One region of the Altererythrobacter sp. Root672 genome, then DNA from elsewhere that is predicted to be linked to it. Evidence: predicted binding sites of a transcription regulator. Region 1 holds the regulator's gene; the other holds the start of a gene.

Region 1 (5,696 bases):
AGCGCGCAGGGCGACATCGAACTCCTCGAGAAGGCCCATGGTGGGGCTCTGCTGGCGAGCGTGCAACGTTCGCTGTCCCAGCATGTCCGGTCCCGTCTCGACGGTTCAGCGGGTGCCATAGCCGCCGCCTTCGCCAGCGGAGATCGAGGCGCGATCGCCTCGTCGGACGAGGAGGCCATGCGCGACGCGGGGCTGACCCATTTGCTCTCGATCAGCGGGTTGCATGTCAGCGCAGTGATCGCCGCGGCCTACTTCGTTTCGATCAAGCTTTTGGCGCTGTGGCCATGGATGGCGTTGCGGGTGAGATTGCCATTGGTCGCCGCGGGCTCGGGCGCCTTGGTTGGGGTTGGGTATACCCTGCTGACGGGCGCGGAAGTCCCCACCGTGCGCTGCTGTGTGGGTGCCATGCTCGTCCTCGTGGCCCTGGCGCTCGGCCGCGAACCGCTGTCGCTGCGCATGGTGGCCGTAACGGCGATCGCGGTCCTGCTGGTTTGGCCCGAAGCGCTGGCTGGGCCGAGTTTTCAGATGAGTTTTGCCGCCGTGGTTTCGATCGTCGCGCTGCACGGCTGTGCGCCCGTGCGGGCCTTTCTGGCGCCGCGTGAGGAGGGCTGGCTCGCCTGGAGCTTGCGACGGGCGGCGATGCTGCTGGCAACCGGGCTAGTGATCGAGATCGTGCTGACGCCGATCGTGCTGTTCCATTTCCATCGCGCGGGAATCTATGGCGCGGTGGCTAACGTGGTGGCGATCCCGCTCGTGACTTTCGTGTCGATGCCGCTGATTGCGTTGGGGTTGATTCTGGACCTGGTGGGGGCGGGGGCGCCAGCCTGGTGGCTCGCCGGGCAGTCGCTCGAACTCTTGCTCCAGATCGCCCACTTCACCGCCGGGCAGCCCGGAGCAGTCAAGCTGATGCCGCAGATGAGCGGCCTGGCTTTCGCGCTGTTCGTGGTGGGAGGGCTATGGCTGGCGCTGTGGCGAGGTCGAGTTCGCCTCTTAGGCCTATTGCCGGCGCTTGCCGCGACTGGACTGTTGTTGACGACCCCCATTCCCGACCTGCTCATCTCCGGCGACGGGCGTCATGTCGGGATAACCGGCGAGGGCGAGCAGCTACTGGTGCTGCGCGAGTCCCGTAGCGACTTCACCCTCGAAAACTTGATGGAACTGGCTGGCGTTTCAGGCTCGCCCGTACCGCTTGAACAATGGCCCGGAGCGCAATGCAGCCGTGATTTCTGCATCGTTGCCATCCAGCGTGGTGCGCGCGAATGGCGAATTCTCATGAGCCGAAGCCGAGAGATCGTCACCGAACGCGCGCTCGCTGCGGCATGTGAACGAGTGGACGTTGTGGTCTCCGACCGCTGGCTTCCGGCAAGTTGCCGTCCCCGTTGGTTCAAAGCCGACCGAAGATCGCTTGGCGAGACAGGTGGACTAGCGATCACCTTTGAAAGCAAACGCGTGAACACTGTCGCCCAGAGCCAAGGCAGCCATGGATGGTGGCAGGGAAAAGTACCCGACCGCCGATAGGCTCAGTGATAGCGGCGCAGCAGCCCTGCCAGCTTGCCCTGAACCTGGACTTCATGAGCTGGATAGATCTGCGGATCGTAGGCACCGTTGGCCGGATCGAGGCGGATCATGCCGTTTTCGCGGCGTAGGTACTTAAGCGTCGCTTCCTCGTTGCGCACAAGTGCCACCACGATGTCGCCATCGCGCGCCACATCGGTCCGCTTCACCAGCGCAAAGTCGCCGTCAAAGATGCCCGCTTCGATCATCGAATCCCCTGATACCTCGAGCGCATAGTGCTCGCCGGCTCCGAGGAGGGCAGCGGGTACCGGAAGCGTGGCCTGGCCTTCGAGCGCTTCGATCGGGACACCGGCGGCAATTCGGCCGTGGAGCGGAATCTCGATCACGTCGTTCGCCGGTTCGGGGCGGGAAGCCGGTGGGGGTGCTCTGCCAATCAAATCATTGGCCGGTGCAGACCGCGCCGAGGCAGGGCTCACATTTTCAGGCTGACGCAGAACTTCGAGCGCACGGGCGCGGTTCGGAAGCCGCCTGATGAAGCCACGTTCTTCGAGCGCGGAGATCAGCCGGTGGACGCCCGACTTGCTCTTCAAGTCCAGCGCTTCCTTCATTTCCTCGAACGAAGGAGAGATGCCGGTCTCTTCCAGCTTTACCTGGATGTAACGAAGAAGCTCGTGCTGCTTGGCCGTCAACATGGAGGCGCTCTCCCTCAAATGTTCCACTTCGGAACGAACAAGGAACAATTAAGCAACTCTTGCGAACTCGTCAACCCATCCCACCATTTTGGAGCCAATAGATCGAGACTTCGTCTCCGGCCGCAGCGGAAGGGGCATCGATCGGCCGCTCGATCAGGGCATTGGCTATGGCAAGCGCGCGCAAGCCGCTCGAATCCTGCTGGCCAAGCGGGGTGACTATGCCGCCCGCGAGTTGGGCCCGGACCATCTCAAGTCTGGGGCCACCAGGAGGCAAGGCCGTCGCCGTTCGTGCAGAGAACTTGACCGGCAAGGCACTGTTGGCTCCTGCAAGGCGGCGCAAGAGCGGGAGCAGGAACAGGAACGCCGTGACGTAGCTGGACACCGGATTGCCCGGCAGTCCGAGCACGAGGGCGTCCCCTTTCCGCGCAACCAGAAGCGGCTTGCCCGGCTTCATCGCTACTCGCCAAAAGTCGATCGACGCACCCCACTCTTCGAGCGCCGGCCTGACCAGGTCGTGATCGCCAACCGAAGCACCGCCCGAGGTGACAATCACATCGGCATCGCTCGCAGTTCCCAGGGCCTTGGCCAGCGCTTCCCTGCTGTCGGGCACCGGTCCGAGTCGGTCCACCGACGAGCACAGCGGTTGCACCATGGCAGCGATCATCGCCCCGTTGCTGGCGGGGAGGCGGTGGTCGTCCCACGCCGCGGGATCGACCGCCAACTCGTCCCCGTTGTCGATTACCGCGACCCGAGGCAGGCTGCCGGTTTCCAAGCCAGTGCTGCCCAGTCCGGCTGAAACCACGAGGGCGAGTTGTGCCGGTCCCATTCGGGTGCCGGCTTGAAGGATCGTGTCGCCGATCGCAAAGTCGAACCCCTTTCGGCGGATATGTCGAGCGGAGGCTTCGCCATCGGGGGCGATGGTCAGGTCGCTGCCGTCGCGGAGAGCTTCCTCCTGCAACAGGACGGCCACGGCTCCCTCGGGCATGAGCGCGCCAGTACTGATCCGGATGGCCTCACCGGCTTCCAGGAGCCCCGCAAAGGGCCGGCCAGCAGCGCTCTCGCCGACTATGCGCCAGGGGCCGCCGTTCGGCTCCTGAACCGCGTAGCCATCCATGGCCGACAGATCGGCTGCGGGCTGCGTCCGCCGGGCGCTCAGATCATTCCACAGGTAGCGCCCCAGCGATTGCTCCGCCGTCACGGTTTCCGGGCCGAGTGGTCGGGCGAGGTCCAGGAGCCGCTGCTGCGCCTCGATCAGGGGTAGGGGCGGGGTCATTCGCCCGCGCCCTCTGCCCTCCATGTGCCGCTCTTGCCGCCGGTTTTCTCGAGCAGGCGGACCTCACCGATGACCATGCCTTTGTCGATCGCTTTGGCCATGTCGTAAATCGTGAGCAGGGCGATGGAAGCGGCGGTCATGGCCTCCATCTCGACCCCGGTCTTGCCGGTCAGCGAAGCCTGCGTGGTAACGCGGATCCCGTCGCCTTCGAAGGTGAAGTCCACCGTGACCGCATCAAGCGCCAGCGGGTGGCACAGCGGAATGAGCTCGCCGGTCTTCTTGGCGGCCATGATCCCGGCAATGCGTGCGGCGGCGAGCACATCGCCTTTCGGACCACTACCGTCGCGGATTGCCGAGAGCGCTTCTGCCGACATACGAATGCGTCCGGCCGCAGTCGCGCTGCGCGCGGTTTCCGGCTTGCCGCCGACGTCGACCATTCTCGCCTGGCCGTGCGAATCCAGATGGGTAAGTTTGTTCATCCGCTCACGCCCATGACAGAACCGGGGCGAGTAGGACAGACCCGGGCGTCAACGCTTGCGCGTGGCGCTCCAGATCACCTGGCCAACGCCGAACAGCGCGAGGATTGCGCCGTAGACCGCCCATTGCGGATCGTTCGCCATGAAGCTGTCGAGGAAGGCGATGTTGAGGCCCTGAAGTACCCAGATGCCGCCCATGCAGACCATCAGCACGCCGAGCAGGGTGCTGACTGACTTCATCGCCAAGTGAAACACTCCGCCCATTACCATTCTCCCCCATGACCCGCGGCCAGCTTACGCCAGTCCGAGGACAAACGCCATGCGGGCGAACGGCTAGATCCGGCGGCTGTCGTAGGCCCATTGCAACAGGGCTTGGCGCTGCCGCGGCCGGCAGAACGGATCACCGGGCTCACAGTTTGTCTCGACCTGGCGGACGTGCCGGCGGAACGCGCGCCAGCGGGCGATTTGGCGCCCGTCTTCGCCTTCCAAACGGCGACCGGAGTAGTAGCGGCAATACCACTGGAACCACCCCCGCGGATCGTCAGGATGGAGCCAGCCCTTGTCCCGCCACACGCTAAGCGAGCTACCGGCCCGGACACCGAAATAGTTCAAGGAGCAGTCGGGCAAGGTGGCTGCAAGCTTGGCCTTGGCGAACCAGTCTGCGGGGAACTCAGCCCGGCAATCGCGCATGTACTTCCCGCAGAACACTCCCAGTTCGAGCATTTCGGCCGGAGTCAGTTCGGGTAGGAAATCGGGATCGAATTCCTTGCCCATGGGGCGTGTGCGGACATAGCGATAACCGCGCTGCATCAGGTCGTTGACGACGACCTCGCGGGTCAAGTCAGGTCCCCAGCAACTCGTGGGTGGCGGCCCTCACGTCGGGCTGGCGCATGAGGCTTTCGCCGACCAGGAAGCAGCGCACGCCGCTTTGTGCGAGGCGTTCGAGGTCCGAGTGGTGGTTGATGCCGCTCTCGGCGACCAGCAGCGTGCCAGCCGGAGCAAGAGTCGCAAGGCGCTCGGTAGTGCCGAGGTCGGTGCGGAATGTCCGCAAGTCGCGGTTGTTGACCCCGATCAGGCGCGAACGCAGGCTGGCGGCGCGTTCCATCTCGGCCTCGTCGTGGACTTCGACCAAGACATCCATGCCACGCTCGATAGCCGCGGCTTCGATCTCGGCCATCTCGGCATCCTCAAGCGCTGCGACGATAATCAGGATCGCATCCGCTCCAATCGCGCGAGCTTCAGCCACTTGCCACGGATCGACCATGAAGTCCTTGCGCAGCACCGGCAGGGCACACGCGGCGCGGGCGTCCATCAGGTAGTCCTCGTGACCCTGGAAATAGGGCGCATCGGTCAACACGGACAGGCACGCGGCCCCGCCCTGCTCGTAAGCGACGGCGTGTTCGGCGGGACGGAAATCAGCCCGGATCAATCCCTTCGAGGGCGAAGCTTTCTTGATTTCTGCGATCAGGCCGAAGCCCGTCTCAGCCTTCGCCTGAAGCGCGGCGTGGAAGCCGCGCGGGGCCGAAGCAGACGCTGCGGCGCGGTCGAGGTCATCCACTGTCGCCAGCGTCTTGCGGACGGCCACTTCGTCGCGCTTGGTGGCGCAGATCTCGGTCAGCTTGTCGGTCATTTCGTGTGGGCCACCCAGCAATCGAGCAGTGTCTTGGCCAGGCCCTTGTCGATCGCCTCGGCGGCTTCCTCGACACCTTCGGCCCAGGTCTTCACTTCACCAGCGACGAT
Region 2 (5,696 bases), 260 kb from region 1:
CCAGCTCACGCTCAAGTGTTTTCTTGATAGTGTCAGACAAGCCCTTGGGATAACGCCATTTAGTGCCTTCCCACGTCTGCTGTTCGAGATACTCCTGTGACGTCATGCCATCAGGATAGGCCTTCTTCGGGTACTCGTATTTCAACTCGTCGAGGCTGAACTGGCAGGCATCGGCCACTTCGCGCGACGCCACGATGGCGTGCGGCCATCGCGCGAACAGTGCGAGCATGTCGTCGGGGCTCTTGAGATGCCGTTCCGCATTGGCGTGGAGCCGGTGCCCCGCCTTGGCGACAGTGGTCTTGTGCCGGATTGCCGTCATCACATCATGCAGCGGCCGGCGGTCGGGCGCGTGGTAATGAACGTCGTTGGTGGCGAGGAGAGCCAGGCCGTTCACCTTGGCCAAGGTGTCGAGCCGGTCGATCCGGGCCACGTCGTCACCCCGATAGAGATAGCTCGCGGCGAGGTGACGCAGCGTGGGGAGTTGTTGGGCGAGATGGGGAAGGATCTCGAGAAACCGAGCAGTTAGCGAACTGCGGTCCTGCTCAGGTGACGTTTCAGCCCCTCCCGCAAGCGGTAGGGGGATGACGTTGCTTTCGATCTCTACGGTGAGTTCGGCATCGATATCCCGAGGCGGCAATAGGATCAGCTGCACGCCCTCGGCGTGCTCAGCCAGCAGCCGCAACGAGATATCGCAGACGCCCTTCTCCTGCCATTCCCCCTCAAGCGTGCTCATCCGCCCGGCCGAGATCAGCCGGCACAAGCGGCCATAGGCGGCTCGGTCAGTCGGGTAGGCGAGGAAGGCGAGACCTTCGACCGTCTCGATCCGGCAACCGATGAGGGGCCTGAGCTTCAAGGTTCGGGCCTCTGTGTGGATACGCACCACCCCGGCCATCGAATTGACATCGGCAATACCGACCGCATCGTAACCCAGCGCCGAGGCGGCATTCACCAGGTCGACCGCGTCCGATGCCCCGCGCAGAAACGAAAAGCAGGAAATGAGCCCGAGTTCGACGAACGCCGCCCGTGGGGGCGGGGTTATCGTGTCGGGATCGACCTGGGTCCGGCGCTTGCCGGGAGTGAGTGAGGATTCGGGCATGGCACCTTAGCCGTCTGGCTTTCAAACGCGCAGGCAAAGATCGCTACGATCCATATTTATGTTCGCTATTTGTTCCTTTCAAGACCCCGGTCTTAACCCTCGGCTCTTTTTCGGTCGGCTGGCCTAGCGCCAGCGCCGCGCGAGCAGGAACAGCACGGTCGGCCAGAACACCGTGTTGGCAAAATCGATGTAGTGTTCGAAGGGCGCTTGCGGAGTGCCTGAATACCAATCCACCACTTCATTCAGCGTGGCAAAGAAGACGACCAGAGCGAGGGGTATCGGAGAGCGCATCTTTTTGCGCAGGATCAGGGCAGCCAGGACAAAGATCAGCAGTCCGGTGTGAACGTGCAGCAGGTCCTCGGAAGCACCGGTGACGGTCGACAGATATTGCTTTGCCGACCGATAACCGGTGACGAGAGATTCGATCACTGCTTGCATCGAAGGCCCCTAGGTTGGTTCGGATTGCCGCGTCCAGCCATGGTTTAGCTGTACAGCCCCTGAAGAAACCAATCGGGCGCACCGCCACGTCCGTCTCCCGCCAGACCCGCGCGGTAAATCCAGTAGCGGCGACCTTCGCTGTCCTCGATGCGGTAATAGTCCCTCAGCCGCGTACCGCCCCTTTCGCGCCACCATTCGGGTGCGATCCGTTCGGGCCCTTCAACGCGCACGACCTCATGCAAGCCACCGCGCCAGCGGAACTGACGGGGATGACCATCGGGCGTCGCATAGAGCACGGCTATCGGCTCCGCCCGGTCGAGCAGCTTCAGCGGACGGGCATGGAACGTCAATTCCTCCTGCGAGACCGGTTCGGGTTCGAGCGGGGGCTGCCAACGCTGCGCGCGCTCGGGAATGTGGCTCGCATAAGGAACGGGACGGCGGACGGCGGACGTGCCGAGCCGCATGGTCAGCCGGTCGATGCAGGCCGCCAGCGAAGTGCCGGCATCCTCGGCCTGGGCGCCAAGGCCCCTTTGGACCACCGCGAGCGGCTCTACCCAGAGCGCGCGCATCCGCACCAGCTCGATCCCGAAACCGGCATCGATATCGTCGAGCCGACCGGCAAACAGGCGAGCGATGTGCGCTGCTTCGCGCGTGGCCGCGGCCAGTTCGAGCGAGCGCTGCACCACGTCGCCATCCACTCGCCACAGCCCGAGCTCGAGCCGCCGCGCGCCCTCCCCCCGTGCTTCGAGTTCGCGCGCCATGTCGGCGGCAAGGTCCGCCACGACGCGAGCGAGCAACTCGCTGTGGCGGATCGGTTCGAGCAATCCGCGCTGGACCAGGGCCGTGCTCACGGGAACCACCGGCAGTAAGGGCTCCGGTGCTCGGCCCAGCAACTGGTCCATCCTCAGCAAAGGATTGGCGGCCGGTGACCGATGCCGAAACCGGCGCTTGAGCGCGTCGCGCCCGACCCCGGCCAGATCGCCGATGCGTTTGAGCCCCAGCCGCCGCAGCACCAGCAACACTTCGCCGTCGAGCCTCAAGGCCGCCACCGGCAGCCCGGCGAGAGCTTCGGTACTGTCCTGGGGCGTAAGGATCAGCGAGCCGTTTCCATAATGGGCAATCGCCCAAGCCGCCCCGGCCGTCGGCGCGATGGCTGCACGTGCAGCAAGGCCTTGCGCGGCAAAGCGGGTTTGCACCTCGGCCAGCAACTGCTCCTCTCCACCGAACAGGTGAGCAACGGCGCTGATGTCGACCAGCAAACCGTCAGGCGGATCGAGCGCCGCCCACGGCCCCCAGCGATGCGCCCAAGCCGCCAGGCGTTCGAGAAACGCGAGGTCGCCCAGCGGGTCCGAAGGCGCAACCTTGAGCGCCGGACACACGGCCCGGGCATCGGCTACCGCCATGCCCGGCCGCGCGCCGGCGGCGAGGCCGGTGTCGTTGACCGCTTCGATACGGAGTCCGTGGGCGGTTTCGGCGATCAGCGCGTAGGGTTCGGCATCCGCGCCCTGCCCCCGGCCGCAGCCTTCAGCTTGCCGCCAGCGATCGACCGCCAGCCGCGGCAGCCAGATCGCCATGATCCGGCGCGGCGGAAGGGCGTTCGGCGGCGAGACCTTTTCCGTCATCGCGCAATATCCATTCTCCGGTGGCAAGATTGCGGGCGCGAAACAGCTCGGCATGCCAGGCGGGTGTGCCGGGAGCAGCAACATTCCATTGCGGTGGCAGCGACGCGGCCGAGCGAACCTGCCAACGCATCCGTGCCGAAGACAGGTCCTGCTGCGCGTCGTGACGGACCAGGAACAACGGAACGCCGTACCGTTCGGCCGCCAGCGTCAGACGTCGCGAGGCCGTGAAGTCGAGCACCTTGGGATTACCCACGATCTCTCCGATCACGCAGGCCATGTCGCGGCAGCGTATTCCTTCCTCCAGCGCGAACAGCGCGTCTTCCGGTTTGGGAGCGAGGACATGGATCACCCGGCTACGCAGCGCAGGCGGCAAGCCTGCGCGATAAGGCCGCCCATTGAGGCGAAGCGAGGCGTTGTCCTGCACCCACAGCAAGCTGCGCCCCTCCCCGCCCTGTCCGCGCAATCCATCGAGCGCCAGGGCCAGCGCCGCGGCCGTCCCGCTACCTTCGTCCCCATTGGCGAAAACCTCGCTATGCGGCGCGCAGGGCAAGCCCTCCCGCCAGCGGGAAGCGCGTTCGCCCGGCAGTGATAACTGCGCGGCAGTTGGGAAGGCGGACAAGTTCACGGCGAATCGACTCCAATGTTCACTTTATGTTCCCACTTGGAGGGAATGGCAACGGAACTGTGCCCGGCCTTGCGGGGTTGTTCGGAAAAGCGGAGAAACTCGCATGGACAAGGCCACGACCCTCAAGCACAAATTCTGGACCACGCTTGCGGATAGCCCGTTCGTGTTCCTGCAGGTCGGTGACGATCCCCAAACCGCAGTGCCGATGATGGCGCAGCTCGACAGCGAGGCTCACAGCACGATCTGGTTCTTCACCAGCCGTAGAGGCCCCTTCGCTCAAGGTGGCAAAGCCACGGCGACGTTCACCGGTAAAGGCCACGACCTGTTCGCCCGCTTCTCCGGCACCCTGATCGAGGAAACCGACGCTGCCCGCTTCGATCTGGAATGGAGTCCCGCGGTCCAGGCCTGGTTTCCCGGCGGGAAGGACGATCCCAATCTGCTGATGCTGCGCATGGAGATCGAGGACGCCGAGATCTGGAACCTCGACTATGGTTTGATCAACACCGCCAAGATGATGCTCGGTTACGACATCCGCGAAACCGCGGCCGGCCAGCACGTCCAGACTAAGCTATAACGGAAAAGGCCGCTCTCCAGGAGGAAAGCGGCCCTTTGTACGTCAGGGACGTCCGCGATCGGGAACGCCCGGGATATCGGGTTCGATATCGGCGATTTCAGGCTCGTGTACTTCCACGATGCCGCGACCCAAGTGGCTGTGCGAGCGGCCGTAGAAGAAATAGATCACCAGTCCGAGCGCGCCCCAGATCGGCAGGAAAAGCATGGCTTGAACTGGCAGGTTGAAGAAAAGGAACGTGCAGCCCAGCATCGTCACCGGCGCAACGATCCATACGCCGGGAACCCTGAAATGGCGCTTGCGACCGGCATCCTTCTTTCGCAGCACCAAGACTGCGATGGCGACCATGAGGAAGGCGTAAAGCGTTCCCGCGTTGGAAATGTCGGCCAACTGCCCCACCGGGAAGAACGCGGCAGCAATCGCCACGGCGCCGCCGGTAAGAGCCGTCACGACATAAGGCGTACGGAACTTCGGATGCACCTTGCTGAGCTTTTCGGGCAGCAATCCGTCACGGCTCATCACGAAGAAGATGCGCGTCTGACCGAACAGCAGCACGAGAATAACCGAAGGTAGCGCAAGGAACGCCGCGACGCCGAGCATGTTGCCGACGGTCGAGAAGCCGATCGACCGAAGCACGTGGGCCAGCGCCTCGTCAGAGCAAACCAGTTCCTGCGCGTACTGTGCCAGTGCGCACTGGCGGGCCAGTTCCTCCGAACCGGCGGGGAACGGAATGCCGTTCGGCCCCATGATCGGTTGGCCGCCGAGCGTACCGATCGCGCCGGCCGCGACGAGAATGTAGAATACCGTGCAGAACAGCAGCGATCCGATCAGCCCGATCGGGACGTTGCGCTGCGGATTCTTGGTCTCCTCGGCGGCGGTCGAGACCGAATCGAAGCCGACATAGGCGAAGAAGATTGTCGCTGCCGCACCCACCGCACCGACACCGGTACCAAATCCTCCGAACACTCCGGCCGGCAGGAAAGGGTTGAACTTGGCGGTGTCGAATTCGGGACTGGTAAAGGTCAAGGCGATGAAGATCGTCAGAGCCACGACCTTGATGGCAACCAGCACGGCGTTGAACTTGGCGCTCTCACTCGTGCCGACAATCAGCAGGCCGGTTACAAGCAAGGCAATCACAAACGCCGGGAAGTTGATAAACCCGCCCTCAGCGCCGCCTAGGGCGAGCGGACCCGCTGCGAGCCATGGTGGCAGACTTATGCCGAAAAATTGATGGAGTATGGTCCCGGAAAAGTAACCCGACCATCCGACCGACACCGCAGCTGCGGCAATCGCGTATTCCATGATCAGGGCCCAGCCGACTGTCCAGGCCAGGATCTCGCCAAT

The links. The regulator LexA, encoded in region 1, represses DNA repair genes until DNA is damaged. The targets are predictions, from matches to a motif close to GTTCCNCNCTTGTTCT.
Region 2: ASD76_RS04035 (ImuA family protein) is a predicted target of LexA. The motif match lies at 3,799-3,814, and genes of this name have one in related genera.

Annotation. Positions count from the first base shown of each region.
Region 1 is NZ_LMHH01000001.1:1,073,784-1,079,479, reverse strand. It holds gene ASD76_RS05250 (ComEC/Rec2 family competence protein) at 1-1,518, shown strand, start outside; gene lexA (transcriptional repressor LexA) at 1,521-2,207, opposite strand; gene ASD76_RS05240 (molybdopterin molybdotransferase MoeA) at 2,278-3,480, opposite strand; gene moaC (cyclic pyranopterin monophosphate synthase MoaC) at 3,477-3,959, opposite strand; gene ASD76_RS05230 (hypothetical protein) at 4,008-4,220, opposite strand; gene ASD76_RS05225 (hypothetical protein) at 4,290-4,796, opposite strand; gene trpC (indole-3-glycerol phosphate synthase TrpC) at 4,798-5,586, opposite strand; gene trpD (anthranilate phosphoribosyltransferase) at 5,583-5,696, opposite strand, start outside.
Region 2 is NZ_LMHH01000001.1:814,815-820,510, reverse strand. It holds gene ASD76_RS04050 (error-prone DNA polymerase) at 1-1,096, opposite strand, end outside; gene ASD76_RS04045 (hypothetical protein) at 1,220-1,534, opposite strand; gene ASD76_RS04040 (Y-family DNA polymerase) at 1,579-3,156, opposite strand; gene ASD76_RS04035 (ImuA family protein) at 3,059-3,781, opposite strand; gene ASD76_RS04030 (pyridoxamine 5'-phosphate oxidase family protein) at 3,885-4,355, shown strand; gene ASD76_RS04025 (amino acid permease) at 4,398-5,696, opposite strand, start outside.